DNA from 3 places in the Wukongibacter baidiensis genome. Region 3 is predicted to be linked to each of the others. Evidence: riboswitches for the same ligand, from Rfam matches in the RefSeq annotation. Region 3 holds a riboswitch; each other region holds the start of a gene.
The links. Region 3 has a riboswitch for S-adenosylmethionine ahead of metK (methionine adenosyltransferase). Riboswitches for the same ligand answer to the same signal wherever they lie in the genome.

Region 1: linked by a shared signal. The riboswitch ahead of R9X47_RS14645 (methionine ABC transporter ATP-binding protein) and the one ahead of metK (methionine adenosyltransferase) in region 3 are both predicted to bind S-adenosylmethionine.
Region 2: linked by a shared signal. The riboswitch ahead of R9X47_RS20190 (O-acetylhomoserine aminocarboxypropyltransferase/cysteine synthase family protein) and the one ahead of metK (methionine adenosyltransferase) in region 3 are both predicted to bind S-adenosylmethionine.

What each region holds. Positions count from the first base shown of each region.
Region 1 covers NZ_CP138202.1:3,232,959-3,243,767, forward strand. The annotation lists gene nifJ (pyruvate:ferredoxin (flavodoxin) oxidoreductase) at 339-3,878, opposite strand; gene R9X47_RS14625 (cupin domain-containing protein) at 4,087-4,635, opposite strand; gene R9X47_RS14630 (D-serine ammonia-lyase) at 4,983-6,341, shown strand; gene R9X47_RS14635 (class I SAM-dependent methyltransferase) at 6,659-7,831, opposite strand; gene R9X47_RS14640 (ferritin-like domain-containing protein) at 8,116-8,619, opposite strand; SAM riboswitch class I at 8,834-8,937, shown strand; gene R9X47_RS14645 (methionine ABC transporter ATP-binding protein) at 9,066-10,061, shown strand; gene R9X47_RS14650 (methionine ABC transporter permease) at 10,054-10,704, shown strand; gene R9X47_RS14655 (MetQ/NlpA family ABC transporter substrate-binding protein) at 10,718-10,809, shown strand, end outside.
Region 2 covers NZ_CP138202.1:4,479,252-4,490,060, forward strand. The annotation lists gene R9X47_RS20160 (class II aldolase/adducin family protein) at 1-504, opposite strand, end outside; gene R9X47_RS20165 (xylulokinase) at 526-2,055, opposite strand; gene R9X47_RS20170 (TetR/AcrR family transcriptional regulator) at 2,307-2,909, shown strand; gene R9X47_RS20175 (aspartate aminotransferase family protein) at 2,925-4,388, shown strand; gene R9X47_RS20180 (YibE/F family protein) at 4,523-5,623, shown strand; gene metA (homoserine O-acetyltransferase MetA) at 5,735-6,655, opposite strand; gene R9X47_RS20190 (O-acetylhomoserine aminocarboxypropyltransferase/cysteine synthase family protein) at 6,884-8,161, opposite strand; SAM riboswitch class I at 8,298-8,400, opposite strand; SAM riboswitch class I at 8,489-8,590, opposite strand; gene R9X47_RS20195 (DUF3793 family protein) at 8,908-9,504, shown strand; gene R9X47_RS20200 (flavodoxin) at 9,570-10,001, shown strand; gene R9X47_RS20205 (HD-GYP domain-containing protein) at 10,361-10,809, shown strand, end outside.
Region 3 covers NZ_CP138202.1:4,271,950-4,282,758, forward strand. The annotation lists gene R9X47_RS19225 (aspartyl-phosphate phosphatase Spo0E family protein) at 24-197, opposite strand; gene R9X47_RS19230 (hypothetical protein) at 523-882, shown strand; gene R9X47_RS19235 (phosphodiester glycosidase family protein) at 1,048-3,867, opposite strand; gene R9X47_RS19240 (tRNA 2-thiocytidine biosynthesis TtcA family protein) at 3,869-4,594, opposite strand; gene R9X47_RS19245 (COG2426 family protein) at 5,015-5,482, shown strand; SAM riboswitch class I at 5,751-5,855, shown strand; gene metK (methionine adenosyltransferase) at 6,121-7,308, shown strand; gene R9X47_RS19255 (DUF378 domain-containing protein) at 7,443-7,661, opposite strand; gene recD2 (SF1B family DNA helicase RecD2) at 7,876-10,101, shown strand; gene R9X47_RS19265 (ComF family protein) at 10,343-10,809, shown strand, end outside.

The DNA of each region.
Region 1 (10,809 bases), 1.0 Mb from region 3:
TCACAATATTACAGTCTCCATCGTAACTTGTCATTTTATGTTATTAATCTATGGGTACTAAAATTTCAATGTCAAGCCATAAGTCCTATGGATAATTAGTTCTTAAGCTCCTTAAAATTTTTGTAGAAAAATAATATAATTTACTTAAGGAAAAGATAGCTGTATCAAATATCCATTTTACTTGACCTAGCCCCTTCCTTTAAATTTTAATAGACCCAATTCTCCCATGTTTCATAAACTTTTAAAAGCCTAGCAGAGAATTCTCTGCTAGGCTTTTAGCTTTTGTAAGATCAAAAAGTAAAAAACTCAGGGGCCTCGAGTCCCCTGAGCTTGTTATTTTAGTATTCCATTTCAGCCATACGCTTGTAAGTTGCTAATCTATCCTTAGCATCTTCTTCAGCCGTTTCGAATAAAGTAGCTGCAACTTCTGGGAATCCATTTTCAAGAGCAGTGTATCTTACTTCTCCTCTTAAGAATTCTTGGAAGTCAGCCTTTGGCTCTTTTGAATCAAGTACAAATGGATTTTGACCTTCAGCTTTTCTTCTTGGGTCAAATCTCCATAAGTGCCAGTATCCTGCATCAACAGCAAGCTTAGTTCTTTCTTGAGTCTTACCCATACCAGCTTTAATACCATGAGCTATACATGGAGCATAGCAGATGATTAGAGATGGTCCCTTGTAAGCTTCAGCTTCAGTTAATGCCTTCATGAACTGGTTGTTATCTGATCCCATACCAGTTTGAGCTACATAAACGTAACCGTATTGAGCAGCTATCATACCAAGGTCTTTCTTCTTAACTCTCATACCAGCAGCAGCAAACTTAGCTGTAGCAGCCGTTGGAGTAGCCTTAGAAGCCTGACCACCTGTATTTGAGTAAACTTCCGTATCGAATACAAGAACATTTATGTCTTCTCCTGATGCAAGAACGTGGTCTAATCCACCGTAACCGATGTCATAAGCCCATCCGTCTCCACCAACGATCCAAACTGATTGCTTAACTAAGAAATCTTTCTTTTCGATGATTTCATCTACTATTTCCTTAGCTTTTCCATCGAAGTTATTTCCTTCGATAACAGCAACTACCTTAGCAGAAGCTGCCTTAGAAGCTTCACCGTCAGTCATTGTTTCGATCCAACCCTTGAATGCTTCTTTTACTTCAGCTGGAACTTCTAATTCTAGAGCTTCTTCCATTAATAATCCAATCTTTTCTCTAATCTTCTTAGAAGCTAATGCCATACCATAACCGTATTCTGCATTGTCTTCGAATAATGAGTTAGCCCAAGCTGGACCTTTACCTTCTGCATTCTTACAGTAAGGAGTAGAAGGAGCACTACCACCCCAGATTGAAGAACAACCTGTAGCGTTTGCAACTACCATTCTGTCACCATATAATTGAGTAACAGCCTTCATGTAAGGAGTCTCACCACAACCAGCACAAGCTCCAGAGAACTCGAATAATGGCTGAGCAAATTGGCTTCCCTTTACAGTAGTCTTAGACATAAGATCATCTTTATAAGTTACGTTGTTAACTGCGTATTCCCAGTTAGCAACTTCATTTTCTTGAGTTCCAAGAAGCTTCATTTCTAATGCTTTGCCCTTAGGAGCTGGACAAATATCAGCACAGTTTCCACAACCTGTACAGTCTAGTGGAGAAACTTGGATTCTATACTCAAGTCCGTCCATACCTTTACCTATAGCCTTCTTAGTAGCGAAAGTCTCAGGAGCATTTGCTCTTTCTTCTTCGTTAGCTAGGAATGGTCTTATAGCAGCATGAGGACATACATATGCACACTTGTTACATTGGATACAAGTATCTATATTCCATTCTGGTACAGTTACCGCGATACCTCTCTTCTCGTATGCAGCTGAACCAGCTTCAAAAGTACCATCTTCTGCTCCCTTGAATGTAGAAACTGGAAGATCGTCACCTCTTTGAGCATTTATAGGTCTTAGGATGTCTTTGATGAAACCAGGCTCATCACTTGCAGCAGCAACTTCTGCAGCTACTTCGCCAGCCCAAGAAGCAGGAACTTCAACTTTTACAAGAGCAGTTCTTCCTTTATCAACAGCTTCGTGGTTCATCTTAACGATGCTTTCACCCTTCTTACCGTATGCCTTAACAATGGCATCCTTTAAGTAGTTCATTGCATTGTCAACAGGAATTACATCAGCTAAAGCAAAGAATGCTGATTGCATTACCATGTTAATTCTGTTTCCTAGTCCTATTTCAGTAGCTATATCGTATGCATTGATGATATAGAAGTTGATTTCATTATCAGCAATGTACTTTTTCATTTCACCTGGAAGCTTAGCTTCTACTTCTTCAACACTCCATTGAGTATTAAGAACGAAAGTTCCGCCTTTTCTTAAACCTTTAATTAGGTCATACTTATCAACGTAAGATTGGTTATGACACGCTATATAGTCAGCCTCATCTACAAGATAAGTAGATCTGATTGGCTTTTCACCAAATCTTAAGTGAGATACTGTTACCCCACCTGACTTCTTAGAGTCATATGAGAAATAACCTTGTGCATAAAGATCAGTTTTGTCTCCGATGATCTTGATAGCACTCTTGTTTGCACCAACTGTTCCATCTGAACCAAGTCCCCAGAACTTACATCTTACAGTTCCTTCTGGCTCAGTTACTATATGATCAACTAACTCTAATGATGTATTAGTAACATCATCGTTAATACCTAATGTAAATCCGTTCTTAGGCTCATCACTATTAAGCTCATCAAACAATCTCTTGATTTGAGAAGGAGTAGTGTCTTTTGATCCAAGACCATATCTACCACCAACAACTATAGGAGCATTTTCTTTTCCGTAGAATAATGTACGTACATCTTGATATAAAGGCTCACCTAATGAACCTGGCTCCTTAGTTCTATCAAGTACAGCAATCTTCTTAACTGTGCTTGGTAATACATCAAAGAAGTATTTAGGAGCAAAAGGTCTGTAAAGACGAACTTTAATTAAACCTACTTTTTCTCCCTTTGCTAATAGGTAATCAATAGTTTCATCAATAGTTTCAACTACAGAACCCATAGCAATAATTACACGCTCAGCGTCCTCAGCACCATAGTAGTTGAATGGCTTATATTCTCTACCAGTAATCTTGCTGATTTCATCCATGTAATTAGCTACTACATCCGGTACTTCTTGATAGAATGTATTAGATGCTTCCTTAGCTTGGAAGAATATATCTGGGTTTTGAGCAGTACCTCTAGTTACTGGGTGCTCAGGATTTAAAGCATTCTTTCTAAATGCCTTTATACCATCCCAATCAACTAATCTAGCGTATTCAGCGTAGTCAACAACTTCGATTTTTTGAACCTCATGAGAAGTTCTAAATCCATCAAAGAAGTGTAGGAATGGAACTCTTGTCTTAATTGAAGCAAGGTGAGCAATTCCACCTAAGTCCATTACCTCTTGAACTGATCCAGATGCAAGAAGTGCAAATCCAGTCTGTCTTGCAGCCATTACGTCAGAATGATCTCCGAAGATTGAAAGTGCATGTGTAGCTACGGCTCTAGCACTAACATGGAATACACCTGGTAATAATTCACCAGCGATTTTGTACATGTTAGGTATCATTAGAAGTAAACCTTGTGAAGCAGTATAAGTAGTAGTTAATGCTCCACCTTGAAGTGAACCGTGAACAGCACCAGCTGCACCAGCCTCTGATTGCATTTCTGTTACTGCAACCGTTTGCCCAAAAATGTTCTTTGTTCCATTTGCTGCCCATTCATCAACAAATTCAGCCATATTTGATGATGGGGTGATTGGATAGATAGCCGCAACGTCAGTAAATGCATATGATACATATGCAGCAGCTGTATTACCATCCATAGTTTTCATAACTTTTTTAGCCATCATTTTGACCCCCTTATTATGTAAATCTTAATAGTATGCCACATTACAATTCTAAGTATAGTATACAATATACAATTAGTCAATGGCATGTTTTTAACAATCAATATACAATTATTCAAAACTTAAAAATTTTTAATATTTTCCTTTAAAATCCTTTCAAAAAAGTCTATTTCAAGGATTAATAAATTTTAAAGTAGTATTACTATAATTAAAACGAAGGTGGAGTTATAGCAAATATTACCTTGCATGTATTTTCATATGGGTTCTCCCATTTATGTCTTACCTGGGCAGGGATTTTTATACTATCACCGGTATTTAAAATAATACGCTCACTCTCCAAAAGTATCTCTACTTTTCCTTCGATTACACAGGCTACTTCCTCACCCTTATGCTCCATAGATTCAGATTCTCCATCCTTCTCTAATTGAAATACTGCAAGTTCAATAGAGCCGCTTAAATCTGGTGACAAAAGCTCATATGCTATCCCCTTACTCTCAGGAAATATGATTTTCTTTCTATTATTTGCTCTTACTACAAGCTTTTCACTATCGTGGGACGTCATAAAAAAGGCGAATAATTGTACCTCTAAAGCTTTAGATATGTTTTTTAATGTATTAATAGAAGGATTTGCCAGACTTCTTTCAATCTGACTTAACAAGGAGGGAGTTACCTTAGAAAGCTGTGCTAATTCACGAATACTTAGGTTTTTTGCTTTACGATATTCCATTATTTTTTTTCCTATATTTATATCATCCATATATACTCTTCCTTTATTTGATTAGTTTATATAACTATATAGGGTTCATATAGTAGAACTTAATTTATACATGTACAAATACTCAGTGTTTCTGGGAGTTTTGGATATGTATAAATTAAAGTTTTGACTAAAATCTCTATATAGCACTTATTATATCAAATGATTAGACTATAGTTAAATCTAATTTAGTTTTGTTAAATTTAATTTGACTTCTATATCAAATATAGTTAAACTATATTTAACACAAGTAAATTTTATTTAACGATTTAATTCTTGATATTTATATTTTTATAATATACGTTGAATATATACAAGAAAATATCTTTAATAAAGAGAGGGGTATAATTATGGAAAGTAAAATTATTGAAGGTAAAACAATAGCAGAATTAAAAAAAGATCATCCATTGCTTGATGAAATGATTTCTACTAAGGAAGTATTTTGGACAAATCCTAAATACGGCAGATTCAGAGACTCTATAGAAAAAATATCTTTATCAGAAAAGGATGTAATGGATGCTGAAGCACGATTAAAACGTTTCGCCCCCTATATTTCTAAGGTATTTCCTGAAACCCAAGAAACAAAGGGTATAATAGAATCTCCTATTATAAAGATACCTAATATGAAAAGAGCGCTAGAAGAGATATATAATGAGGAGATTCAAGGTTCTTTGATGTTAAAATGTGATAGTCACCTTGCGATTTCAGGATCAATCAAAGCACGTGGAGGTATATATGAGGTCTTAAAGCATGCCGAAGATCTTGCAACTGAACATAATATGCTTTCTTTAGAAGATGACTATTCAATTTTAGCTAGTGATAATTTCAAAGAGTTCTTTTCTGACTACTCTATTGCTGTAGGATCAACGGGAAATCTTGGTCTCAGCATTGGAATAATGAGTGCGAAGCTTGGCTTTAAGGTATATGTTCATATGTCAGCTGACGCTAAGAAGTGGAAAAAAGACCTTCTTAGAAGTAAAGGTGTTACTGTTGTTGAGTATGAGTCAGACTATAGCAAAGCAGTTGAAGAAGGAAGAAAACAGGCTGAATCAGATCCAAATATGTATTTCATCGATGATGAAAACTCTACGAATCTATTCTTAGGATATGCCGTTGCTGCCTATAGGCTAGAAAAACAGCTAAAAGAAAAGGATATCATAATTGATGCTGATCATCCTTTGTTTGTTTATCTCCCATGTGGAGTTGGTGGCGGACCAGGTGGTGTTGCCTTTGGTTTAAAGCTCATATTTAAGGATAATGTACATTGTTTCTTTGCGGAACCTACCCACTCACCTTGTATGCTTATTGGCATGATGACCGAACTCCATGACAAGGTATGTGTTCAAGATTTTGGAATTGATAATATCACAGCTGCCGATGGCTTAGCCGTAGGTCGTGCCTCCGGCTTTGTAGGTAAAACCTTGGAAAATCTCCTTAGTGGCTGTTATACCATAGAAGATAGCACTCTATATATGCTTTTAAGTAAGTTATTTGATACGGAAAAAATTTACCTAGAACCATCAGCTCTGGCAGGTGTTCCAGGTGCTGTTAAGTTATTTAAGGATAGCTTAGGGCAGAAATATTTTAAGGATTGCAATCTAGAAGAAAAGATGAAGAATGCTACTCACATTGCTTGGGCAACCGGTGGGAGTATGGTTCCAAAGGATATTATGGAAGGATACTATAAGAAAGGTTTAGAAGCAAAGTAAACATTAAAAGTTTGATATACAGCTTAAGGGTTTTTCCTTTAAGTTTGGAAAACATGACAAGGGGACAGACCCCCAGACACACTAAAAAGATTGTATGTCAGATGGGTCAGTCCCCTAGTCACGTTTTCATCTATATATAATACGATAAACATCTTACATTCTGGAGATTTGACATCCAACGTTTTTGGGGATGTTAAATCTTCGGAATGTAATAGATTTTTCGTAATTTATATATGGCATAAATATATCTTTTTAAATAGTTTTAGTTCAATCTCTTATCAAGCTAAAACCTAATAGTTTCGACTAAATCCTAGTAGCTAGAAGCTTATTCTTTTCCTCATTTCCTCACCCATAGCTTTTTCAAGGTAGGGGTCTATATTCCAAAACTTTTTAAACTCTTTATATTGCTTTATAGACTCTTCATTGTATTTACCTTTATTAAAGGCCCTTATAAGAATGTTTTTCGGTGTATGTTCCATATCTATAAACTCCAGCATCTGTACAGAATATCCCATTATTTCAAGAACATTTCCCCTGATGCTATCGGTAATAAGACTTGAAAGCTTTTCCTTAATGATTCCATGCTTCTCCATAGGTTTCATTACGGGGTTATGAATTTTGTTAAACATCTCATGCTGACAGCAAGGAACTGAAAGGATTACATCTGCTTCCCAATTCACCGCTTTGATAAGGGCGTCATCGGTAGCTGTATCACAGGCATGAAGTGAAACTACCATGTCAGCCTTCTGGGTTCCTTCAAAACCCTTTATATCTCCATGTATAAATTTCAGTTTATTATAGCCTAGCTCACTAGCTATTTTATTACAAAACTCTATTACATCTTCTTTAAGGTCAAGTCCTATTATATTAACATCCAAGTCTAGTTTATCCACAAGATAATAGTATAAAGCAAAGGTAAGATACGATTTTCCACAGCCAAAATCGATTATATTTATAGTACGCTCTTTATTTAAATGAGGTATACAATCTGAGACCATCTCTAAGAATCTATTTAGCTGCTTAAATTTGTCATATTTTTGAGATAGAATCTTTCCATCCTTATTCATAACCCCAAGCTTGATTAAAAATTCACAAGGTTCATTTTCTGGAAGTATATAATTTTTCTTTCGATTATGACTTAGATCTACTTTTTCCTTTGTTGGAGACTTTTTAAGTACCTTTTCCTTCCCTTTTTTACTTACTAATATCTGATAGTCTGCATCTATTGTATATATATTTGCTTGCCTAAAATATGATTTAATCAGATTATTTAGCTCTGATATTGCTTCATAGGAATCAAGGTTGTTATGGGTTACTTTCTTATCATAGTGATATGTAAACTGAATCATAAATTGATTTTTAATAATTACGGGTTTTACTGAAACTTTGTTAAAGGTCTTTTCGCTCTTTTTCCTAACATTGCTTAATACTCCCTGTATAAGCTTTTCCTCACCTACTACGCTATCTATTAAACTTAGTATATTATCCATAAATTCTCTCCTAATAAGTATTTATAAAGATATTTTTTCCTATATAGAACCCATTTATAAATCTTCTTTTCAATTCAAGATTATAATATATATATGAATAAGTTTAAAGAGATAACCTCCTTATAAATCTACATTGTGATTTTCTATATACAATAAAATAGGCATTGTTCTTTAGAACTTTGCCCCATATCTTAGAAATGACCTCTTCACTTGAAATTTGAACATGTCATTCTACCATCTATGAATTTATAATTTGGATGCATCGCACGCCGCCCTTTAAATTTTTATCTTAAACACTTACATCCTTTACATTCTGATATAAACTTTAAAGGCTCTACCGCTTTCTTTTTTTCAAGCTTACCTACAAAATTTAAAATATTTTCCATAACTAATTTATGTTTCTTCTCTTCTTCTGCAAGTTTTTTAAATATCATTCTTTCTCTTTCATCCTCAGCCTTATGATAGTGTTCTTCATATAATTTCATGCTTTTATCTTCCATGTTGTAAGCATGTCTATAGGCTTCTATAGCAGGAGCCGTTAGATCAATTTTCTTATCTGAGGAAAGCATTTCAGCAAATATATTATTTGCCTTTTTTAAAGTGTTTGATTTGATACTCTCTCCTTCAGCATCCTTCATGCCATTTATTATTCTATGGTGATCATCTTCATCCTTTGCAAGCATTTCAAATATTTTTTTAAGCCCCTCATCCTGGGATCTATTCATCAGCTCTTCATAATATCTTTTTCCATCTAGTTCCATATTCATAGCAAATTCATAAATATCCACTACACAACCTCCTATATAGAGTTTTCAATGAAATCTCTATAATAATCTTCTATTAGTTTATTAATACCCATATGTTATTGAAAATTAAACTTAAATTTTAATATTATTTGATATTTGGTAAATTTTACATAGAAAATTCTCTATTGACAAATCTTATCATTGCTTTATAATATAAATCATATTATTAAAATATCGTAAAACAAAATATCTGAAACTCTTATCAAGAGCGGCGGAGGGACTGGCCCTATGAAGCCCAGCAACCGGCATTTTATGCATCGGTGCTAAATCCAGCGATATTTCGGTATCGAGAGATGAGACTAACTATAAGCCTATTACCTCTTTCGTTATCGAAAGAGGTTTTTTTATTGCTGTAATTTCATAGGAAAAAAGTTTTACCAAGACGTGAACATCTCAGTCCTCAAACTTTTATTAGTGAGGTGAATCAATTGATTAAACTTAGTAATCTAACAAAGGTGTATAGCAAGAATAAAAATGAAGTAGTAGCTTTAAAAAATATCAACTTAGAAGTCAACAAAGGTTCTATTCATGGAATAATTGGCCTGAGTGGAGCAGGTAAATCCTCTCTAATCAGATGTGTAAACCGACTTGAAGAACCTACTTCCGGTGAAGTTTTGATTAATGGAGTAAATCTAACAACATTAAATAGCAAAGATCTCAGAAATGCAAGAAAGCGAATAGGTATGATTTTTCAAGGATTTAATCTTTTATTAAGTAAAACCGTTTTTGATAATATAGCTTTTCCATTGAGATTAGCTAAGATACCTGAGGCCGAAATCAAAAAAAGAGTTATATCTTTACTCGAGTTGGTAGAGCTTTCTGACAAAGCCAATGTTTATCCATCTCAATTAAGCGGAGGACAGAAACAACGAGTAGGTATAGCTAGGGCCCTAGCCAACGAACCAGATGTTTTACTATGTGATGAAGCTACTTCGGCCCTAGATCCTAAAACCACAAAGCAAATTCTAACTTTACTTAGAGATATAAATAAGTCCTTAGGGATTACAATGGTTGTCGTTACCCATGAAATGGATGTAATTAAAGAAATATGTGATTATGTAACGATATTAGAAGGTGGAAGAGTTATTGAAGCAGGAAACACCGTGGATGTCTTTTCAAAACCTGGCAACGAGATAACGAAGCACTTTGTAGAGAGTAATAATTACTTACCAAAAGAATTCATAAAGGGTGTGACTTTGAATCTCTCCTTCACAAAGGGAAGTGCAAAGGAGCCTGTTATATCAAGCTTAATAAGGGAGTTTGATATTAATGTAAACATTTTGTCGGGCCAAATAGAATATGTTCAAGATCAACCCTTAGGTAAATTAACTATAGGTATTGATAATATATCAAATAATTTAAATACTATTATTTCATACCTTGAGTCTAATAATGTAAAAGCAGAGGTGATTGCAAATGAATAATATACTTGAACTTCTTATCCCATCACTTGTTGAAACACTTTATATGATAGGAATATCGGCATTGTTTACAATACTACTTGGTTTACCCCTCGGCATAATCCTAGTAGTTACAGAAAAAAACCATATAATGCCTTTTCCTTCACTAAATAAGGTGCTTTCTACAATAATTAATATTATACGGTCACTGCCTGCAATAATCTTAATAATCTTAATTGTCCCATTTACTCGGTTTATAGTAGGTACTTCTATTGGAACTACAGCAGCTATTGTTCCATTGGTCGTCGCGGCTACACCATTCTTCGCAAGGGTAGTCGAGACTTCTTTAAGAGAAATTGATTGGGGAATAGTAGAGGCTTCAATTGCAATGGGTGCATCCCCCTTTCAAATTATTCTAAAGGTTTTATTACCAGAGGCAATGTCATCCCTTGTCCTTGGTATTACTATAACACTTATAAATATTTTAGGTTATTCTGCTATAGCTGGAATAGTCGGAGGAGGTGGACTAGGAGATTTAGCAATTAGATATGGCTATCATCGTTTTAAAACAGATGTATTAATAGCTGCCGTAATTGTACTTATTGCTATAGTTCAAATTACTCAGTTCTCAGGAAATTTTTTAGCAAAAACACTGAAGAAAAGTTAAGGAGGAAAATTTAATGAAAAAAAATATCTTATTAATTACTATTGGTTTACTAATTCTTTCCCTTGCATTAGCTGGTTGTACTTCTTCTAATGCACCGGCAAATAA
Region 2 (10,809 bases), 210 kb from region 3:
ATTTTCAATGGTTTTACCAACGCATATAGCTCCGTGATTTGCAAGTAAAACAGCATTTCCGTACTTCATGAGCTTGATAGTATTCTTTAATAGCTTCCTTGTACCAGAAATTGCATATTCAGTTACTGGGATCGAAGGCCCAATCCTGTCTGCCATATGATCAGAAACAGATGTAACTTCTTTACGTGCTGAAGCAACTATACATGCATTAATGGAGTGGGTGTGTATAACAGCACCGATATCTTTCCTAATCTTATAGAGCTCTGCATGTAATTTACATTCAGAAGATGGCTTCAATTGACCTTCGTAACTGAGATCATTTATATTTACTACAACCATGTCATATACCGTTAACTTATCATAATTCTTGCCGCTTGGAGTGATTACCATAAGATTATCGTTGACCTTTTGGCTAATATTGCCCCAGGTGCCGGCAACAAGACCACTTGATAGTAGGCGTTTTCCTGCTTCTAGAACAAGGTGTCTAGCTTGTTGTACATCCATAAAAAATCCTCCTATTTTAATTTAAAAACGAGAAGCATTTATATCTGAATAGGTTTTATCTAAGGAATAGTAAATAGATTTATAGGTTTTAAATAACTCATCATAGATTTCTGCGTTATCTTTATTAGGTGTATATTTTTTATCTAGATTAATCAATTTTTTTGAGCAATCGAAATCATCGTAAATACCGAGGCCGATTGCTGCACATATGGCTCCGCCTATAGCTCCAGCTATTTTAGGATTCCGGACAGTTTCGATAGGTCTTTGGGTAACATCGGATATTATTTGCATCCATTCCTTATCCAAAGCACCTCCACCTATTAGCTTGAGACTTTGTATGTCAAAACCAAAATCTCTTTTAAAGTTTTCAAGAATCCATCGTATATTATATGCTACACCCTCATAAACAGCACGCATCATATGTTTTCGAGTATGTTCTAAAGAAACATTGAAAAGAGTAGCTCTTGTTGTAGTACTGCTTACGGGACATCGTTCACCAAGCATCCAAGGGGTACATATCAAATAATCAGAACCCGGAGGTATATCTTTAACATGTTCATCCATTAAGGCAAATAAGTCATCTATATTTGGGTCCTCCTGCTCATGCTTATAAAATTGATCGGCAATCCATTGAATGCATATTCCCGCGGCTTCTGTAACACCAACAGCAATATTCATCTTGGGATTTGCACTTTGAATCACTGCTGCTCCATTTTTGTGTTTAAGATTTTTAGCTGTAGATACGCATACCCAAGCGGCAGATCCCAAATAAATATGGGCTTCGTTTTCTCTTACAGCACTTGAGCCAATGGCTGCACTTTGGACATCATCACAGCCTCCGAAAATAGGGGTGCCCTCCAATAGACCAAAGGACTGGGCTGATTTTTTAGATAGACCTCCAACCTTGTCGATTGAGCGTACAAGGGGAGGAAGCTTCTTCATGTCAATTCCACAGGCTTTAAAGATAATTTTAAGCCAATCCTTTTTCTTTAAATCAAAGCCATATGATGAAGCTCCAGACCATTCCATTACTTTCTTTCCAGTGGATTTAAACTTTAGATAACCATTTACATCTAAGAAATATTCTGTTTCTTTATAGATATTATTCTCTTCTTCTTTAATCCAAAGAAGCTTTGGAATTACATCCTTGCCCATTAATTTAATACCAACAATTTTTTCGAATATTTTTTCTCCACCGAGTTTTTTCATTATCTTTTTAGCTTGCTTTTCAGCACGGCCATCTACCCAAGAAATGTTTTTCCTGAGGGGATTTCCTTCTTTGTCGATTGGAATTATTCCCAGTGCTTGGGTTGTATATATTATTCCAGCTATATTCTCGGGACAGACATTAGATTTTTTCATTATATCGTTAGTTGTCTTTATGATTGCATTCCAATAATCATCTGGATCTTGCTCTACCCAGTTTGGATGGGGAAAATGTAGAGGATATGAGACAGATGCAGTGGCATGAACCTCACCATTTATATCTACTAAAACTGCCTTGTTGCTACTTGTACCTACATCATGGGCAATTATGTACTTCATACCCATGGCCAATCCCCCCTTTTATGATATAAATGATTATCGCTAATATATAGTTATTAAGGTATGATTTGTGCAAGAAGTGTGATAGATAGTAAATACTATAATAGAATTGTAATTATTGTTATAATTTGGAACAATATTACTTTGATATTAGTATACTACAGTGTACTAATATATTCAAGTTTGTATATGAACTTGACAATAAAAATACACTAATATACAATTATTGTAAATGGAGTAATTAGAGGAGGATAAGGTTGAATAAGTCTAACATTTCTAGAAGAGAACGTAAAAAGATGAAAACAAATGCAAGTCTCCTTAGATCAGCTAGACGACTATTTGAGAAAAATGGTTATGATAATACATCGATTGAAGAAATTACCGAGTTGGCAGATGTATCAAAGAGTACTTTTTTCAAACATTTTACTAATAAGGAGAGTCTGTTAAAAGGGATTGCAGAGGATGAGATAGCGGATATATTTGAAATGATAGAGGAAGAAGGCTTTGCCTCAAATAAACCTGTTGAAAAAATAAAGAGGATATTAATTAGATTATTAGAGGATGCAATTCCATATTTGCATTTAACGGGAAGAGTTGTTTTTACAACCATAATAAACAGTAAGGAATCTGGGTCTCCCTTTCTTAAAATTAGAAAGGTTTTAGAAGAGTTAGTAAATGAAGGTCAAGAGAAGGGTGATATAAGCAGTGACTTTTCAAAGGAATATGTTGTAACAACCTTTCTTGGTTGTTACTATGGAGTAATTTTTAAATGGTTTGAGGAGGGATGCGAGGCTGGGTCAACTTCTGAATTAGAAGGCATCTTAGATATGATATTTAAGGGTATTGCAAAGGGCAATTAAAAAGGGGAGTAGATTATGGGAAAAGAAGGTTATGCAGTTTCAAGATGGCATGATACAGATGAAATCTACAGAAGACTTGAAGAATTAATTAAGCAACCCATAAGGCCAATTAAAAGAGACGCAATGCAGAGGTATCTTGACTACTTTGAAAACAAATGTGGAAACTCTAAAAAAATGATTACAGAAGCCAAGGAATATATACCTGGGGGGGTTCAGCATAACCTTGCATTCAACTATCCATTTCCTATAGTTATTGATAGAGCAGAGGGAGCTTATCTATGGGACGCCGATGGAAATAAATATATAGACTTCCTTCAAGCTGGGGGCCCTACAATACTAGGAAGTAATTATGAACCCGTTAGGAAAGAGGTTATTAAGCTACTTAATCACTGCGGTCCAGTTACAGGACTTTTTCATGAATATGAGCTTAAAATAGCTAAACTGATAAACAAGCATATGCCAGCAGTAGAAAAATTTCGTATGCTTGGAAGTGGTACAGAGTCTGTTATGGCTGCCATTCGAATAGCAAGGCTTGCTACGGGGAAGAAAAAGGTAGTGAAAATCGGTGGAGCATATCATGGATGGAGCGATCAGATGGTCTATGGACTAAAGATTCCAGGGACAGGTAGATTTGAAGCCCATGGTATACCAAGAGAATGTAGTAAGCATACCCAAGAAGTAAAACCAAATGATATAGAAGCCCTTAGAAAACAGCTTAAGAAGAATAAGTTAAGGGGTGGAACCGCCTGTGTAATAGTGGAACCAGTAGGTCCAGAAAGTGGTACGAGGCCAATATATGAGGAGTATAACAAAGAAGTAAGAAGGCTTTGTGATGACTTTGATACCATCTTAATATTTGATGAGGTTGTCACAGGATTTAGGATAGGTCTTGGCAGCGCCCAAGGATATTTTGATGTTAAGCCTGATCTGACTATCTTTGGCAAGGTAATAGCAGGGGGATATCCAGCAGCAGGTGGTATCGGAGGTAGAAAGGATTTAATTGATCATCTTGCGGCAGGTCTTGAGAGTGGTAAAAAAAGAGCCTATGTTGGTGGAACCCTAGCGGCAAATCCATTAAGCTGTATAGCGGGGTACTACACAATTTTAGAGATTGAAAAGACTAATGCATGTGAAAAAGCAGGTGAAGCCGGAGACAGATTAACAAATGGATTAAATTATCTTATCGATAAGTATAACCTTCCATTTGTAGCCTATAATCAGGGCTCAATATGTCATTTAGAGACAGGAGCAGCTATGTTTGTTAAATTGGGAATTAATATATTAAGCGCCCTAGGAGAGGTAAAGAAGCGTAAGCATATGATGGAGGAAATGGGAGCAGCTTATTTGGCTGAGGGAATAGTAACCTTAGCTGGGAGCAGGTTGTATACTAGCCTATCCGATACCGATGAAGTTATTGATGATGCATTAAACAAATTTGAGAATGTGTTTAGAAATATTGATGGTGTAAAGACTTCATAAATAAAATATGAAAATGGAAAAGGGATTGCCTCAGAATTAATCATTCTAAGACATCCCTATTTTTTCTATTAAAAAGTTTTGGTCTATTTGTATAAGCCTATTCATAATAATTATTATGAATAGGAGGGACAAACATGGGAAGAAGGATTGTATTATTAATTTTAATTTTCCTATTTCTAGGAAGCGGTGCCTATGCTGAAGAGAATAATGGAGATATATTAAAGGCTGAAGTATTAAAGATAGAAGAATACTCAAGGTCAGGGGTAACAACAAAATCTGTAAAGGTTAAGATACTTGAGGGTGAATACAAAGGAAAGGGTATAAATATAGAATATATACCGGTGGAATATTCATCAAATAGCTATGAACTCAGAAAGGGAAGCCGGGTTCTTATAAAGTTAAGTACGGGTCAGAATGGAAGAATAAAAGGAAATATTATTAATGTATCTAGAGAAGACCACCTTAAGTTACTAGGAATTATATTTCTAGTAGTGATAATTATCTTCGGTGGAATAAAGGGAATACTTTCTGTAACCTCATTAGGTATATCGGGCTTAGTAATTGTAAAAATCATGATACCTTTGATTGTTGATGGACACAATCCAATGATGGTTGCAATAATAAGTACAATAATAATTATATTAATTAGTTTTATTCTTATATCTGGATTTACTAGAAAGAGCCTTGTAGCGATAATCGGAACCGTAGGAGGAACAATTATTGCTGGGATTTTGGCGAAGGTATTTACGGATCTATGTTCAATAACTGGACTGGCTAGTGAAGAGGTAAACTTTTTAATAACATATATGAATACAGTTATAGACTACAGAGGGCTCTATCTGAGTGGGGTACTAATAGGAGCCATAGGGGTAGTAATGGATGTAAGTATGTCGATAACCTCTGTAATTTTTGAACTCAAAGATCAGAATCCAAATATGACCTTTGCAGGGCTAATTGCTTCAGGATTAAAGGTAGGTAGAGATATAATGGCAACCATGGTAAATACCCTTATCTTAGCCTATGTTGGAGGAGCTATGCCTATACTATTAGTATTTCACTTCATGAAAATGCCATTGGGTAGACTAGTAAGCATGGAGATTTTATCAACTGAGATAATTAGATCATTATGTGGAAGTATTGGACTAGTTTCAACAATCCCCCTTACTTCACTAGTAGCAAGCATGATGGCTCCTAATATAAGATCTAGAAAAAGAATGTATAATTATAGGAGATAATGTGAAGGGGATATCTTACAAGATGAATACTTTATAAGATATCCCTCCTATAGATAAAAACATTAGTATTTGAGATTTATTGAACCTCAAAGTTGCTTATAGATATACTGATTATTCTAAATGCCCCTTTAATATATAAGGGGTTTTTTGATATACATAATAATTAATCCAATTAGAAAAGAGTAGACTAGCATGACTCCTCCATTTTGAAACTGGCTCAGCTGTTGGATCGTCATTTTTAAAATAATTATTAGGAACTTCTATATCAATTCCTTTAGAAATGTCTCTCAAATACTCATTTTTTAGGGTATTAACATCGTATTCGGGATGCCCACTTATAAATATTTGTTTCCTATCCCTTGAAGCGACAATATATACTCCTGAATCGCTAGACTCAGATAAAATTTCAAGCTCAGGAACCTTTTCTATATCCTCTCTTCGTACTTCAGTATATCGTGAATGAGGTACATAGAAAACATCATCAAAGCCTCTTAGGAGATTCAATTTATTGTTATTGATAGTATGAGGAAATACTCCCGAAATCTTTTTATCAACTACATACTTAGGAACTCCGTAATGGTGATATAGACCTGCCTGAGATCCCCAGCAAATATGTAGGGTAGATGTAACGTTGGATATCGAAAAGTCCATGATTTCCTTTAGTTCACTCCAATATGCAACTTCTTCAAAGGGGAGGAGCTCAACTGGAGCTCCAGTTATTATCATGCCATCAAATTCTTGATCCTTAATATCACTGAAATGCTTATAAAAGGTACTTAAATGATCCTTGGATACATTCTTCGATTCATAGGACTCGGTATGGATGAATACTACCTCTATTTGCAGAGGAACATTTCCTAGTAGACGGAGAAGTTGAGTCTCGGTTTCTATTTTAGTAGGCATTAAGTTTAATACAACAATCTTTAATGCTCTGATATCTTGATGAATGGCACGGTTTTCGTTCATAACAAAGATATTTTCATTTGACAATACATCAAAGGCTGGAAGGTTTTGAGGTATAACTATTGGCATAGTAATTCTCCTTTCTCGTTTAGCTAGTTCCTCGGGCGGGGATATGGATATTTCCTTTTCGTTCATGCAATGAACCTGTTTCTTTATATGCTTCAAAGGAGAAAACTGATTCATTGAAATTACTAAAAGGAAATATCCATATCCCTTAGTCAGTTGAAATACCAGACTTCTATTCACAACATGTTAGATTAATAGTTTTACTTGAATCTCCAAACTAAGGACTTTATTTTATATTCTTTCAAGTGCGTTTGATAGATCATTTATTAAATCATCAGCATTTTCAATGCCTATTGAAACCCTAATCAATTCGGGGGAAACTCCACTTTGCCTCTGCTGCTCTTCGCTAAGCTGTTGATGAGTAGTGGAAGCAGGATGAATAATCAAGGATTTAGCATCACCAACATTGGCCAAATGAGAGAATATTTCTAGAGCGCTTATTAATTTCTTTCCTCCTTCGTATCCTCCCTTTACTCCAAAGGTAAAAATGGCACCTGTTCCATTTGGAAGGTATTTTTTAGAGATTTCATGATATTTGTTATCTTCTAGGCCTGGATAGTTAACCCAGTCAATTTTTTCATGCCCATTTAGAAACTCAGCAATTTTTTTTGCATTTTCAATATGTCTTTCTACCCTTAGGGATAGAGTTTCAAGACCAAGAGTAAGAAGGAATGAGTTAAATGGAGAAATACAAGCTCCTAAATCCCTTAGAAGAACAACTCTTAATCTAGCGATATATGCAGCTTCTTTAAATGCTTCAGTATAGGAAACTCCATTGTAACTTTTATCTGGCTCTACAAGCTTTGGAAATTTGCCATTATCCCAATTGAAATTACCGGAGTCTATAACCAAGCCACCTATAGAGGTTCCGTTACCGCCTATATATTTTGTTGCTGAGTATACTACGATATCTGCTCCAAACTCAAAGGGTTTGCATAAATAAGGAGTTGCGAAGGTATTATCGACTATTAAAGGAACATCATTTGCATGGGCTATCTCAGAGATTTTTTCAATATCACATATATTTATTCCAGGGTTCCCGATGGTTTCAATATATACTGCTTTAGTTTTATCGTTAATAGCTTTTTCGATATTTGAAGGATCATCTGGGTTTATAAAGTTTACTTTTATACCAAAATCCTTAAAGGTATTTGCAAATAATTGATATGTTCCTCCATACAAGGTAGAAGCAGCAACTATTTCATCACCAGATGATGCAATATTCAATATTGCATAACTTATTGCAGCCATTCCAGAAGAGGTTGCAACTGCTCCTATTCCACCCTCAAGTAAAGCTATTCTTTTTTCAAGAACATCTGTAGTTGGATTTGTAATACGGGTATAGATATTTCCAGCCTTTTTCAATGCAAATAAATCTGCTGCCTCCTCAGGTGTATCAAATACGTAGGATGTTGTTTGGTAAATTGGTACGGCCCTTGACTTTGTATTTGAATCAGGCTCATACCCTCCGTGTAGTTGAATAGTTTCAAAGTTTAGTTTTTTTGACATTTGAATTCCTCCTATTTTGATTTCTATTTTGAATACCTAGGGGCATCGAACCCCTTCGCTTTGGTCAGGTTTCTCTTCGAGAAATGACCTAAAAAAACTTCCTGCAGATAATCTGCAAGAAGTTTAAATTCTAAGCATCTTATCTTTCAGGTAAAAAACCTGCTGGATTTAGCACCTTGAATAAAAATTCAGGTTGCCGGACGTCATAGGGCCAGTCCCTCGGTCTCTCTTGATAAGTGTAAATATTGAGTTTTGTAAAACTTAGAAAAGATGTTTTAACTAAAAAAACTTCCTGCAGATAATCTGCAAGAAGTCTAAATTCTAAGCATCTTATCTTTCAGGCAAATACCTGCTGGATTTAGCACCTTGAATAAAAATTCAGGTTGCCGGACGTCGTAGGGCCAGTCCCTCGGTCTCTCTTGATAAGTATTGATATTGAATTGTATATTATAATATCAGTTTTGTAGCAAGATGTCAATAATAAATATTCAAATTATTTAATAAATATTTGGAAGGTGGGTCAGAAAAAGTTATAAGTATATTAGATTAGCATATCTAGTTGGCTTTGTGCTTTGAACTTTTGGCGATTCTATTTTCCTTATGTAATTAGATTTTTAGATATAGCTCTCAAAAAATAGAGTGAAAAAAAATTAACAATATTTGTTTACAGGAGAAAAAAGATGTGGTAATATATAACTGTGATAATGATAATCGTTATCAATTGATTTGGAAAAGGAGGTAGTCTTATGGCAAAGTGTTCTGATTCTTGTATATTGGCCTATAAAAGAAATAATGACTTCATTGGGTGGCTTGTTGAAATACTAGGACCTGTACTTATGGGTTCTAAGCCGGCAGAACTATTAAGTTTTCCAAAACATGAAAAACAGTTGTTAAGAAAAATAGATAGCATAGAAAAACATATGGGAAAATGTAAAAGAGTTACATATAGATTGTTTAAAAATAAAAGTGGGAGTATTAAGGTATTGTTTTATAATCCTAAAAGTTTAGATACAAGTTTACAAGAATACAGAAATATGAGGTTTCTAAAGAATTTGGGATATCCCTCAAAATATGGCTTAGATGAGTACTTGCAAATCATTATAGATAAGATGATTACTGGAGATATTCCCCATGAGATAGGGGTATTTCTAGGATATCCACTAAAGGACATTATAGGATTTATTGGTCATCCATCACTAAAGCTTACTAAGGTTAATGGCTGGAGAGTTTATGGAGATCCACGATTATCAGATAAAAGGCTTAATGAGTTTATAGAAGCTAAAAACAAAGTAAGGAAGTTGCTTGAGTTTAATGAACCAGAGAAAGTTCTAGTGTCAATTTGATTTATTGTAAGTAATAAAGCTATAAATAATATAGCAAAAAAATATATATGTAGGAGGCAATATCAATGAAAAAAGTAACTATAATCTACTGGAGTGGTACTGGTAATACTGAAATGATGGCTAATGCAATTTCTGAGGGAGTAAAAGATGTAGGAAATCCTGTTGATGTAGTTAAAGTTGAAGATGCAAACAAAGACATGGTAGTAAACTCTGAACTTTTAGCATTTGGTTGCCCTTCTATGGGAGCAGAGGTTTTAGAAGAAGGCCTTATGGAGCCATTCATTGAGTCATTGAAGGATATAGATTTTACCGGAAAAAAAGTAGCTCTTTTCGGTTCATATGACTGGGGTGATGGTGAATGGATGAGAGACTGGGAAGAGAGAATGAAGGGCTATGGTGCAAACATTGTTGATGAAGGTTTAATTATCCACTTGACTCCTGACGATGATGGCGTAGAAAAATGCAAGGACCTAGGAGATAGCTTAGCAAAAGCTTAAGTCTTATAGATAAAAAATAATATAGAGACTCAAGTAGAACTATTAATTTATGAACGTCATAAACTCTCAGAAACATAGAGCATTTTGATATGTATAAGTTAAGTTCTGTTATATGAACTCTATATAGTTGGGTTTATAGAAATCGCAATAAATCTTTTGCATTTTGCTTCCTTAAAAAGCCTTGAAACGTTGGCTATTCAAGAAATCAAAATGTAGATTTATAAGTGCGTTCTATATAGATATCAATTTTCTAGCAAAACTTAGAATATGATATTTATGCATAGGGTACAATGTACGAATATAGACCTTTCTAGAATACGTACTTTGTACCTCGTATTGCTTTTTTAATGGAGGCTAATATGATTCATTGTCTTGGAGATATATCGGATGATTTTGGACTATATCACGATATAATTGAATGTCTAGTAGGGGCATTAGAAGCAAAGGATTTATATACTAGGGGACACTCTATGAGAGTTGGTGATATGTCATACCAGCTTGCTAAAGAGATTGGACTTAAGGGAGAAGAACTTGAGATTATACATATAGCTGCCCATCTTCATGATATTGGGAAAATTGGTATTCCTGATAAGATATTAAATAAAAAAGGTAAACTAACTAGTAGTGAATGGAAGGCTATTAAAAGACATCCCGAAATTGGTAGTAATATCCTTAAGCGTTCAGACAAGCTTAGAAAAATTTCGAAGCTCGTTCTTCATCATCATGAAAGGTGGGATGGCAAAGGATATCCCTCTGGATTGAAGGAAGAAGACATCCCCTTAGGATCTAGAATTATCGCAATATGTGA
Region 3 (10,809 bases):
TGAAAATATGCAAGAAAATACATCTAATCATTATTTGTATTTATCAATTTATGATATTCAACAATTAATTTATTAAGCTCATTGCTTTTGCTTACAAGCTCATCAATGGTCATATTATGTAAATTTCCATCTATTTTCTCTGATATCTCATCCCTAAGTTTTTCTATTCTAGTACTTAAGCTGCTTTTTTTGTCCATAATAAAACCTCTTTCCATATATATAAATAACTTTATCCCTAAAAAAATTAACAACCATTTATTATTACAACAGAGGAATTTATCTTTCTCTTAAGATGTTTATAATTAATGATATGCACTAATTAAATTATATGACAATATTCTATTGATTTCAACAAAATTACACACAGAGGTTAATTCTTTTAAAGGAATAGAAAAAAATATTTTTGACGAGAATACTAAATAAGATAAAAATAATAACTAGAGATTTGGAGGTGGAATTATCAAAAGAAAAATATATCTTATACTAGTGATTGTAGTAACCTTTACTACAACAAAGGCAATCATGTATTTACATCCAGATAGCGATGGGATGCTTGGCAATGAGAAGTATCTTCAGCTATCAAACTTTGTAACAAGTTTTAAAAGCGAAGCCGCTAGAAATGATGAAGTATTCCATGAAGTAGATAATCAAACATTAGATGAATTTATTAAATTTTACAGCAATAAGGAAGTAGGAAAACTAGAAATATTTGAGAAGGAAGAGATAAGGTACATATTAGAGAGCATGGGCAAGTATAATACTGATAAACTTAAGAAGCTTTTAAAAATTTCTAGAGAAAAAAAGGAAGAAATGATTTATACGCTGTTAAGCGAAAATCTATTTGATGAGCAATTAATGATCTTGAATGAAATGGTGAAGTAGGGATGAGCTTCTAGCTACTTGCTGCTAGCTGCTAGGAAAAGATTAAAAAGAGAAGAGTTATAGGAAATAACTAAGGGAACGGTTTAACCGTTCCCAGAAATTTTTAGCTAATAAATTTTTGTAGACCTAATAGAATTGACTTAAATTAGAGCTAGTAGCTAGCCGCTATTTCTCATACATATCCTTTATCTCATAGGTTACATGACCATCGTTTACTGTAAATATCATGTATTTAAGCTGCTTATAATCGAATTTGTTGTGAGTAGGATAGGTTTTTAATTTGACTATCCTTATACCATCGGTAGCTTCAACTTCAAAATTCTTATCGTTTCCACCCGTAAATATCCAAACATCTATATTTTTGTCTTCCTTGAGGTTTTTAAGGGTATCAAGGAATAGTTTTTCTTCAAGCTTATCTTTGAAGCTTAAAGGCTTTGGCAATGTAACAAAAAGGCTGTCGGAGTCTATTGTTTTAAGTGTATTAAGTAACCAAGTCCATTGATTGTAGTCAGTTGCTCTGATACTACCATTGTTATTGTTATTAAGCTTTATAAATGAGCTATTCTTAAATTTAGTATGGGAATAGCCAGAAGCCACAACCATATAATCCTTTGATAACTTTTCTTTCAATTTATCATCCAGTTGATTTGTAAATAGACTTAAGTCCACATCATTGGAAACATTGGAAAGTTTATTTACAACAAGGTTGTCTAACAATGTATCCATATCTGAGATTCCACCGTGGGCTAAAAATCTAAAGGAATTTTCATTTTTTAGATCCACAGAAACATTTCTTGTATCAGAGTAAACAACAGTATCCTTTGGAATTTCCTTATTGATCTTTGATTTATAGAAGGCTGTCAAATCGTCGATGTAAATATATCCAGAGTCTTTGTAGCCAGGCTCTATTTCAACCAAATACAATCTTTCTAGTTTTAAAGGCGCTACAGCTCCAGAAGGAACAGATGCCTCTACAAACTTCCACCCTTCCCAGTCAACATATCTTTCAAAAGTCAGACTGAAGGAATTTCCATTTGAATCCGTTAGCTTTCCTCTAAGCCAATGACTATTTCCCTTGTTACCATATACCCACATTCCTAGCTTTTCAGGTCTCTCTTCCATAGGGATACCATCATTATCAAAGACAATATAGGCAGCCTTAGTATCATTTGCATTGCTGAAATCATAGCTTAATTTAACAGAAGAGTCACCGGACTTCTCTTTAGATGATAATTCAAGGTCTCCTGCAACTTCATTAGGATAAGGCAGGAAGCTCCCATTCAAGCTCTCAAAGTCTTCTAAAACAGTACTCAAAAGACCAGTTGAAACATGTATATAAGCATTAAGATCATAGAAAGATGCCTTTATTAGATCGTTGCTCACTTTATCGGTACTTATAAATGTGTTATCTTTTATTTTCCCCATATTGTCTGGAATTGACCAAATTAAAGCACTTGAGTCTATTCTTGCTTCATATCCTTCATCGTTAGTAGCGATTACGGATATAGGTACTTGCTTTCCAGACTCTACATATATCTTCGATGGAGATATTTTTAGTTCTATTGGATTATCAAGAGCTTTTACTTCAATAGAAGCAGTTTTTCCTCTATAGGATGCTGTTATAGTTCCCTTTCCGACACTCTGAGGAATAAATTTATTCTCAACAAACCTTCCTTCTATTCCTTCAATACTCCATTCAGCTTCAGTTGGATCTATTTCAACAGGATTATAATTTTTATCGTATCCCTTTATAAAAAGTTCCCTTGACGTATCAATAAAAATATTATTATCGGAGGTATCTAGTTTTATGCCCTTTAGTGAGGATTCTGGACCATTGTTTAGAACGGCAAGACCATTCATAATACGTCGTTCATAACCACCAGAGGGATGATTTACTATATCTAGCTCCATGTCACCTGAAGATTTTACAATCATTTCTGTGGAACCACCACCATCAAGATTGATTCCATTATAAGCTCCAAGCTCAAGAAGAATTTCGGCTAGTTCTTTTTGCGTTACACCGGGATAAGATGCATTTCGGCCATCAATTGTTACCATGATAACCTCTTTTTTATCTTGGCTAATACCGATGGCAGTTCTTGGATGACTTCCAGAAATGTTAAGGGAGAATTCATCGGGAATGCTTCCATCTTTTAGTATTTCAGCTCCTCCACCCATAGCTAATGCAAGTTCTTTGAAGTCAGGTGTACTTGAAACATCTACTAAAACCCTATCACCAACTGAAAAGTTATTCAGTATATGCTCCTTTGTGGTACCGGCAGCGGCTATAATATATCCATCTTCAGGAATCTCTATGGCCTCAAGATTATCTCGAATTTCCTTTATCTTATCTTTAATAATAATCAGCTCTACTATGTTTTCATGTTTCTCTTTACCAAAGGAAAGTTTTCCCCATGATTTATCTAAGAGAATAACACCGTTATTAACATAAGATTTATTCTTATGGTTAATATCTAATATGTAATCATTATCTAAATTCATAAGTTTTTGAGTATTTCCAGCCCAATAATCTATAAAGGCTTTGCCATCATTATCTATATTAAAGGTAGCAAAGTCAGGACTGTTTTTGGATGATGTAACAAGGTCGCCATCCCTAACTATGGGGCCAATTGTTGAAAACTCTTTTGTATCGTAAAAATCTCCATTAACAGCTCCTATAATCCTACTAGCAGATTTATTCTTAGAAGCAAGACCCGTTAAAGCATCTCTGCCTGACATTCCAGTTTCACTTGTTATTACATCTAAAGAAGTATATTTATCATCAAGGTCAATTCTGAGGATATTCATATTTAACCAACCTCTATTGGTAAACCTTGATATTTTTTCGTAAACTACACCCCTAGATATATTTTCTGAGGATCTTTCTTCATGGATCTCAACAAAGTCAGCAAAGGAAAAGGTAATAACGGTATTAAAAATCAAAGCTGTAGTCAATAGTTTAATAAGGCTCTTTTTCAAGTTCAACTTATTTATCCTCCTTTATTTCCCAGATATTTAACTGTTTTTTGTTCTTTAATGCGTTCAATAGATTTTGCTTTGCATGGGGTATATCTTTATAAAATTTCATAAGGGATTGCTTCATGTATTCCCTTTTGGTATTGCCATCAGCAGGGCAGAGACTCTTTACTTCAGGTAGATTATGTCTTCTGACTGCCTTTATTATTTCTTTTTCTTCAGCATAAATCAGAGGTCTTATCATTGTAAGATCCTTCCTACTAAGATAGGTCACGGGGTTAAATGTGTGAATTCTACCCTCATAAAACATACTTAGAAACAAAGTCTCAATTGCATCATCCATATGATGACCAAGGGCCAATTTAGTTACTGAATTTTCCTTACAAAGGCTATGAAGGGCAGCCCTTTTAAATCTAGAGCACAGAGAACAGGGATTTTTCTCCTTTCTCTCTTCGAATACTATCCTTCCGATTTCTGTAGGTTTTATTATGTATTCTATATTTAGTTCATCACACATCTTTTTAATAGGAGTTAGATCAAAATTTTCAAAGCCAAGTGTTAATGTAAGGGCTTTGAGATCATACTTCACCGGTGAAAAGTTCTGGAAAAGCTTAAGGGCATATAAGAGTGCAACACTATCCTTCCCTCCAGAAACTCCAACACCTATAACATCTCCATCCTGAATCATATCAAAGTCTATAACGGCCTTCTTAATGCAGCCTAAAATTTTTCTCAATCTAATCCCTCATTTATGTAATGTATAAAAATTTAGTCATAAAACTTATTTTGTGAGAATAAGAAATAATATTGTACATGTTATTTTGATAGCTAATTGTTTATTGTTATCAGCAAAGCTTCTATTAGTTTTCCATACAATAATTATACTTTAATAACAAAGCTTAACATAATTAAAAAATAATTAAATATGTGTTACAATATGTATTTCTTGAGATGGGAATTTAAACTATATAAAGTAGCACAGATCTACTCGTTATGATATTCTATAGATGTTGGAAGGTCTTATCTTTAGGGGTTATATGTTAACTATATAGAAGTTATAAATCGAACAGATAAAAAAGTGCACTATTTAATGTAATAACTTTGTATAAAATGTCAATTATACAAACACAGGTCTATATATAGTGGGTGATAAAAGGTGAACCTATGGGATTTTCTGTCGGGAGAATTGAAAATACTAGTGATTTCCAGTCTTCCAATAATAGAATTAAGGGGGGCCATTCCCTATGCTATATCGAGGGGGATGAATCCTTTACATGCAGCTTTATTATGCATAGGAGGTAGTATGATTCCTGTACCTTTTTTGCTATTCTTTTTAAAACCTTTTTTCGCTAGTTTGAGAAACATTTTGATGATAGAGAAATTTGAAAAATGGCTTATCAAAAGAGTAGAGAGAAAGGCTAGAAACATAAAGAAATATAGTATATTTGGATTAGTTCTTTTTGTTGCCATACCGTTACCATCAACTGGTGTCTGGACTGGGTCTGTAGCTGCAGCTTTATTTAATCTTAGAATCAAGCATGCATTTTTTGCAATACTCATGGGGAATACTATAGCGGCATCTATAATAACATTTTTAAGCTATTTTGCAGCTAGAAATATGTAGATGAGTAAGTTTAAGCCTGTAGGTTTTGAATAGATAGTACTTAAGTGAGGAAACTGCATAATTCTAACTTGGCAGAATTGCATAATAAATGAGGTAAAGCTCTAGGGAGTTTAAGACTATATATAGTAGAAAATTTTTTTAGATGGTAATTATGCAATTTGCTCAAATAACAAAAAAAATAGTAATATAAAAATATTTTTGTAGAAATATGTTGACTAGAATATATATATATGGTACTATTTTTATGTCAAATTGAATAACTTGCTTCACCTTATCAAGAGCGACGGAGGGAATAGGCCCTATGAAGTCCAGCAACCGGTACAATGTATACGGTGCTAAGTCCTACGGAATATGATATTCTGGAAGATGAGGAATCTGTGATTAAAACCTCTTCTTGCGGAAGAGGTTTTTTAGTGCCCATTATATGTAAAATGATTAATTGAGGGCATACTAAAAAAGTAATATTATCTTGATAAAAATATTCAAATAACAACAAAAAATTATTTTAATATGAATTAAACAGAGATTCAAGTAAAGCTATTGATTTATACATCCTAAAAACTCCTAAAAATGCTGAGTATTTGTGTGTGTATAAATTGAGTTTTACTAAGAACTCTATACACAAGGAGGAAAAGGAATTGAAAAGATTATTTACATCAGAATCTGTTACAGAAGGGCATCCAGATAAGATTTGTGACCAAGTTTCAGATTCAATCCTAGATGCTATATTTGCAAAGGACCCTAATGCCCGTGTAGCATGCGAAACTTCTGTTACAACAGGATTAGTATTAGTGGCTGGTGAAATTTCTACTACTTGTTATGTAGATATACCAAAGATCGTAAGAAAAACTATTGAAGAGATTGGATACACTAGAGCTAAATATGGATTTGACTCTGATACTTGTGCAGTACTTACTTCTATAGATGAGCAGTCTCCTGATATAGCTATGGGAGTAGATGAAGCATTAGAGAGCAAAGCTGGTGAAATGAATGATGAGATTGAAGCTATCGGTGCTGGAGACCAAGGGATTATGTTTGGTTTTGCTTGTAATGAAACTCCAGAATTAATGCCTCTACCAATCGCTCTTTCCCATAAGCTTGCTAGAAGACTTTCAGAAGTAAGAAAAAATGGAACTTTAAAGTATCTTCGTCCAGATGGTAAAACTCAGGTTACAGTAGAATATCAGGACAATAAGCCTGTTAGAGTTGATACTATCGTTATATCTACTCAACATGGACCAGAGGTTAGTCGTGAGCAAATAGAAAAAGACTTGATCGAAAATGTAGTAAATAAAATAGTACCACATGAATTATTAGATGAAAACACAAGATACTTAATCAATCCTACTGGTAGATTTGTTATAGGTGGACCTCAAGGTGATGCAGGATTAACAGGAAGAAAGATTATTGTTGATACTTACGGAGGATACTCTAGACACGGTGGTGGAGCTTTCTCAGGAAAAGATCCAACTAAGGTTGATAGATCAGCTGCTTATGCTGCAAGATACGTTGCAAAAAATATTGTTGCTGCAGGTCTTGCTGATAAATGTGAATTAGAGCTTGCTTACGCTATCGGTGTTGCTCAGCCAGTTTCTATATTAGTTGAAACTTTCGGAACTGGAAAGGTATCTGAAGAAAAATTAGTTGAGCTTGTTAAGAAGCACTTTGATTTAAGACCAGCTGCTATTATAAAGGATTTAGATTTAAGAAGACCTATATATAGACAAACAGCTGCATATGGACACTTTGGAAGAACAGACATAGATTTACCATGGGAAAAGACTGATAAAGCTGAAATACTTAGAAAAGAAGGACTTGGAGAATAATAATCGGCCCTTTGTTAAGAGCCTAAAGATTAAGAAAGACGGCAAGGATGCCGTCTTTCTTATTGCTTGACAATATCAAATTGATTATCTAAAATTATGACACTATGTTTTGATTGATACTTTTAAGCTAAATATTAGTCTCTTACTTCCCTGTTTTTAAAGAGGAAGCTTATTGCATATGCGCCTGCTATACCAACAACACCATATACAATTCGACTTATTCCTGATGCTTGACCTGCTGATATAGCTCCGGAACCTCCTAATAATGCGGCTACTAGGTCATAACCAAAGAGACCCACTAATAGCCAGTTAAGAGCTCCTATTATTACTAGTACAAGAGCTACTCTATCCATAACTTATCTCTCCTTTTTAGGGATATTTAAATAAATATTCATCCCTTAACTTGTTTCAAGTATTATTATTCCAATTTCAAAAATAAAAAAACATATATAAATATGCTAAAACAAGAAAAAAATGTAAAAAATGCAACCTTGATAGTTCGAATTCCTAATTATGTTATAATAGGGAGTAAGAGCAAAATACTATCTAATATTATGTGGTGATTTTATGTCTATGGAAATTAACGGTGTTGTGAAGGAAATTATATTTAGAAATGAAGATAATGGCTATGTAGTAGCTAGTATAGATACAGGGAAAGAAGATGTAGTAGTGGTAGGATATATACCTATTATAAATGTTGGCGAGACTATGTCTTTTAGCGGAAGTATTACAGTTCATCCTATATATGGTGAACAATTGCAGGTAGTAAATAGCAAGCAAATTCCACCGGAAACTCTAGAGGGAATTAAAAGCTATCTTTCATCGGGTTTGCTCAAGGGAATTGGGGAAAAGATGGCCGAGCGTATAGTAGAAAGGTTTGGGAAAGATGCATTAGATATTATTCAATATCATCCTGATAGGCTGACCGAAGTAAATGGTATAGGCGATAAGAAGGCTAAGGATATTGCTGAAGCCTTTGAGGAGCAGAGAGAGATTAAGGAAGTTATGGTTTTTTTAGGACAGTTCGGTGTATCAACAGCCTATGCAGTTAAGATATTTAAGAAATATGGAGATAAAACCATAGAAAACCTAAGGGAAAACCCCTATAGATTAGCCGATGATATTTCTGGAATAGGTTTTAAAATGGCCGATACAATTGCTAAAAGGATGGGGATTGATCCAAAATCACCCTATAGGATTATGTGCGGTATAAAGTATGCCTTGACTCAGTATAATCTTGAGGGTCATACTTATGGCGTTAAGGAAGCGTTAATCGATAGAACCTGCGAAATTTTGGGTTTAGACGCTAGTATGATAGAGGATGGAATTATCACTTTAACTATAAATGGAGAGATTCATCAAGAAAACGTTGATGATAAGATAGCCGTATTTCCAATGGCATTTTTTTATGCGGAGACGGGAGCATGTAAAAAGCTAATAGAGTTAGCAGGGACAAGCTTTGAAAATCCAAATATAGACTTAGAAGAAGAAATAAGAAATATTGAAAAGGATGGAGACATTGCTTTAGCAGCGAATCAAAGGGATGCAGTTAAAGAGGCGTTCTCAAATGGAGTTACTGTAATAACTGGTGGACCGGGAACGGGAAAAACAACTACTGTAAACAGTGTCATAAAGCTATTTGAAGGCCAAAACCTAAAGATAGGACTGGCAGCCCCGACGGGCAGAGCAGCTAAAAGACTTACTGAGACTACCGGGAGAGAAGCTAAAACCATCCATAGGCTTTTGGAATATTCCTACTCCGATGATGGCGGTGGAATGGGCTTTATGAAGAATGGTGAGGAGCCACTGAGCTTTGACGTGATTATTGTTGATGAGGTTTCAATGGTTGATATACTTTTAATGTATCATTTGCTCAAGGCCATCCCTCCAGATACTAGAGTAGTCCTAGTTGGTGATGTGGATCAGCTTCCGTCGGTTGGTCCTGGAAATGTACTCCATGACATAATAGAAAGTGGAATAGTCAAGGTAGTAAGGTTGACGGAGATATTTAGACAAGCCAAGGAAAGTATGATAGTTGTGAATGCCCATATGATAAATAAGGGAGAGAAACCAAAGCTTAATGTAAAGGATAAGGATTTTTTCTTTTTGCCGAAGAGAAACCAAGACGATATACTCCATACCATAAAGGAGTTATGTGTAAAAAGATTACCGAAATTCAACGACTATGACCCACGAAGAGATATTCAGGTACTAACCCCGATGAAAAATAGCAGGATTGGAACAAATAATATGAATAACGAGCTTCAGAACATACTTAATCCAGAGTGCAACTCAAAGAGAGAAAAAAAGATAGGAGACAGGTTGTTTAGAGTCGGAGACAAGGTAATGCAGATAAAAAATAACTATAATATAAAGTGGAAGAGTGAAGATGGATTAAGAAAAGGAGAAGGAGTATTCAATGGAGACATAGGATATGTGACCTTTATAGATGACGAAGCGAAGACTATATCGGTTTGTTTCGATGATGAAAAAAATGTGGAATACGATTTTGCAGGCTTGGATGAAATAGTACTTGCCTACTCCATAACTATCCATAAGAGTCAAGGTAGTGAGTTCCCCGTAGTCGTTATGCCGATTTGTTGGGGTCCTCCAATGCTACTGAATAGAAATCTGCTTTACACAGCAGTTACCCGTGCCAAGGAATTAGTTGTTCTAGTGGGTATGGAGAAATATCTATATATGATGATTAAAAACGAAAGGAATTCAAATAGAAACTCAGGGCTAAAATTTAGACTCAAGAGAATAAAGGATGAGAAGCTTATCGATTGGTAAAGAAAAAGTGACTAAAGTACTTTGATAGTTCTAAGTTATAAGATCATTCTTTTATACTTTTGAGTAAGAAATAAGCTTTGAGGTTGAAATGTGACATGGGGACTGGCCCATCTGACATACGTTCTTTCCAGTGTGTCTGGGGGCCTGTCCACGTGTCATATTTCCAAACTCGAGAAAACAACTATTTATTCATCAGTCCAGAAAGCTTTGTGACCAGTTTCATCAAGGAAGGTTGATTCTAATGGAATACATTAAAATTCTAAAAGAATACATCGATACCTTTTTAAACTTCATATACCCCAGAAATATTTACTGCATAATATGTAACTCTTCTATAGAGAGAGAAGAAGAGTATTCGATTTGTGATGAATGCAAGGACAAATTAAAGTTCATATGGGAAAAGACCTGCGATAAGTGTGGAAAACCTCTAGATGAGCTATATCTAGCAGATAGGTGCCCCGAATGTATAGACAATTCCCATTATTACACAAAGGCCGTTTCTTGTATTGAATACGATGATTCAGCAAAAAAAACAATCTATGATTTAAAGTATCATAAAAAAAGATATATTGCCTATCATGTGGCTGAGATTATATACGATAGACTTATAGAAAGTGATATCCATGATTTCGATATAATTATACCAGTGCCCTTGCATAAAGCTAGACAGAGAGAAAGGTCTTTTAATCAAGCGGGTATTATCAGTAA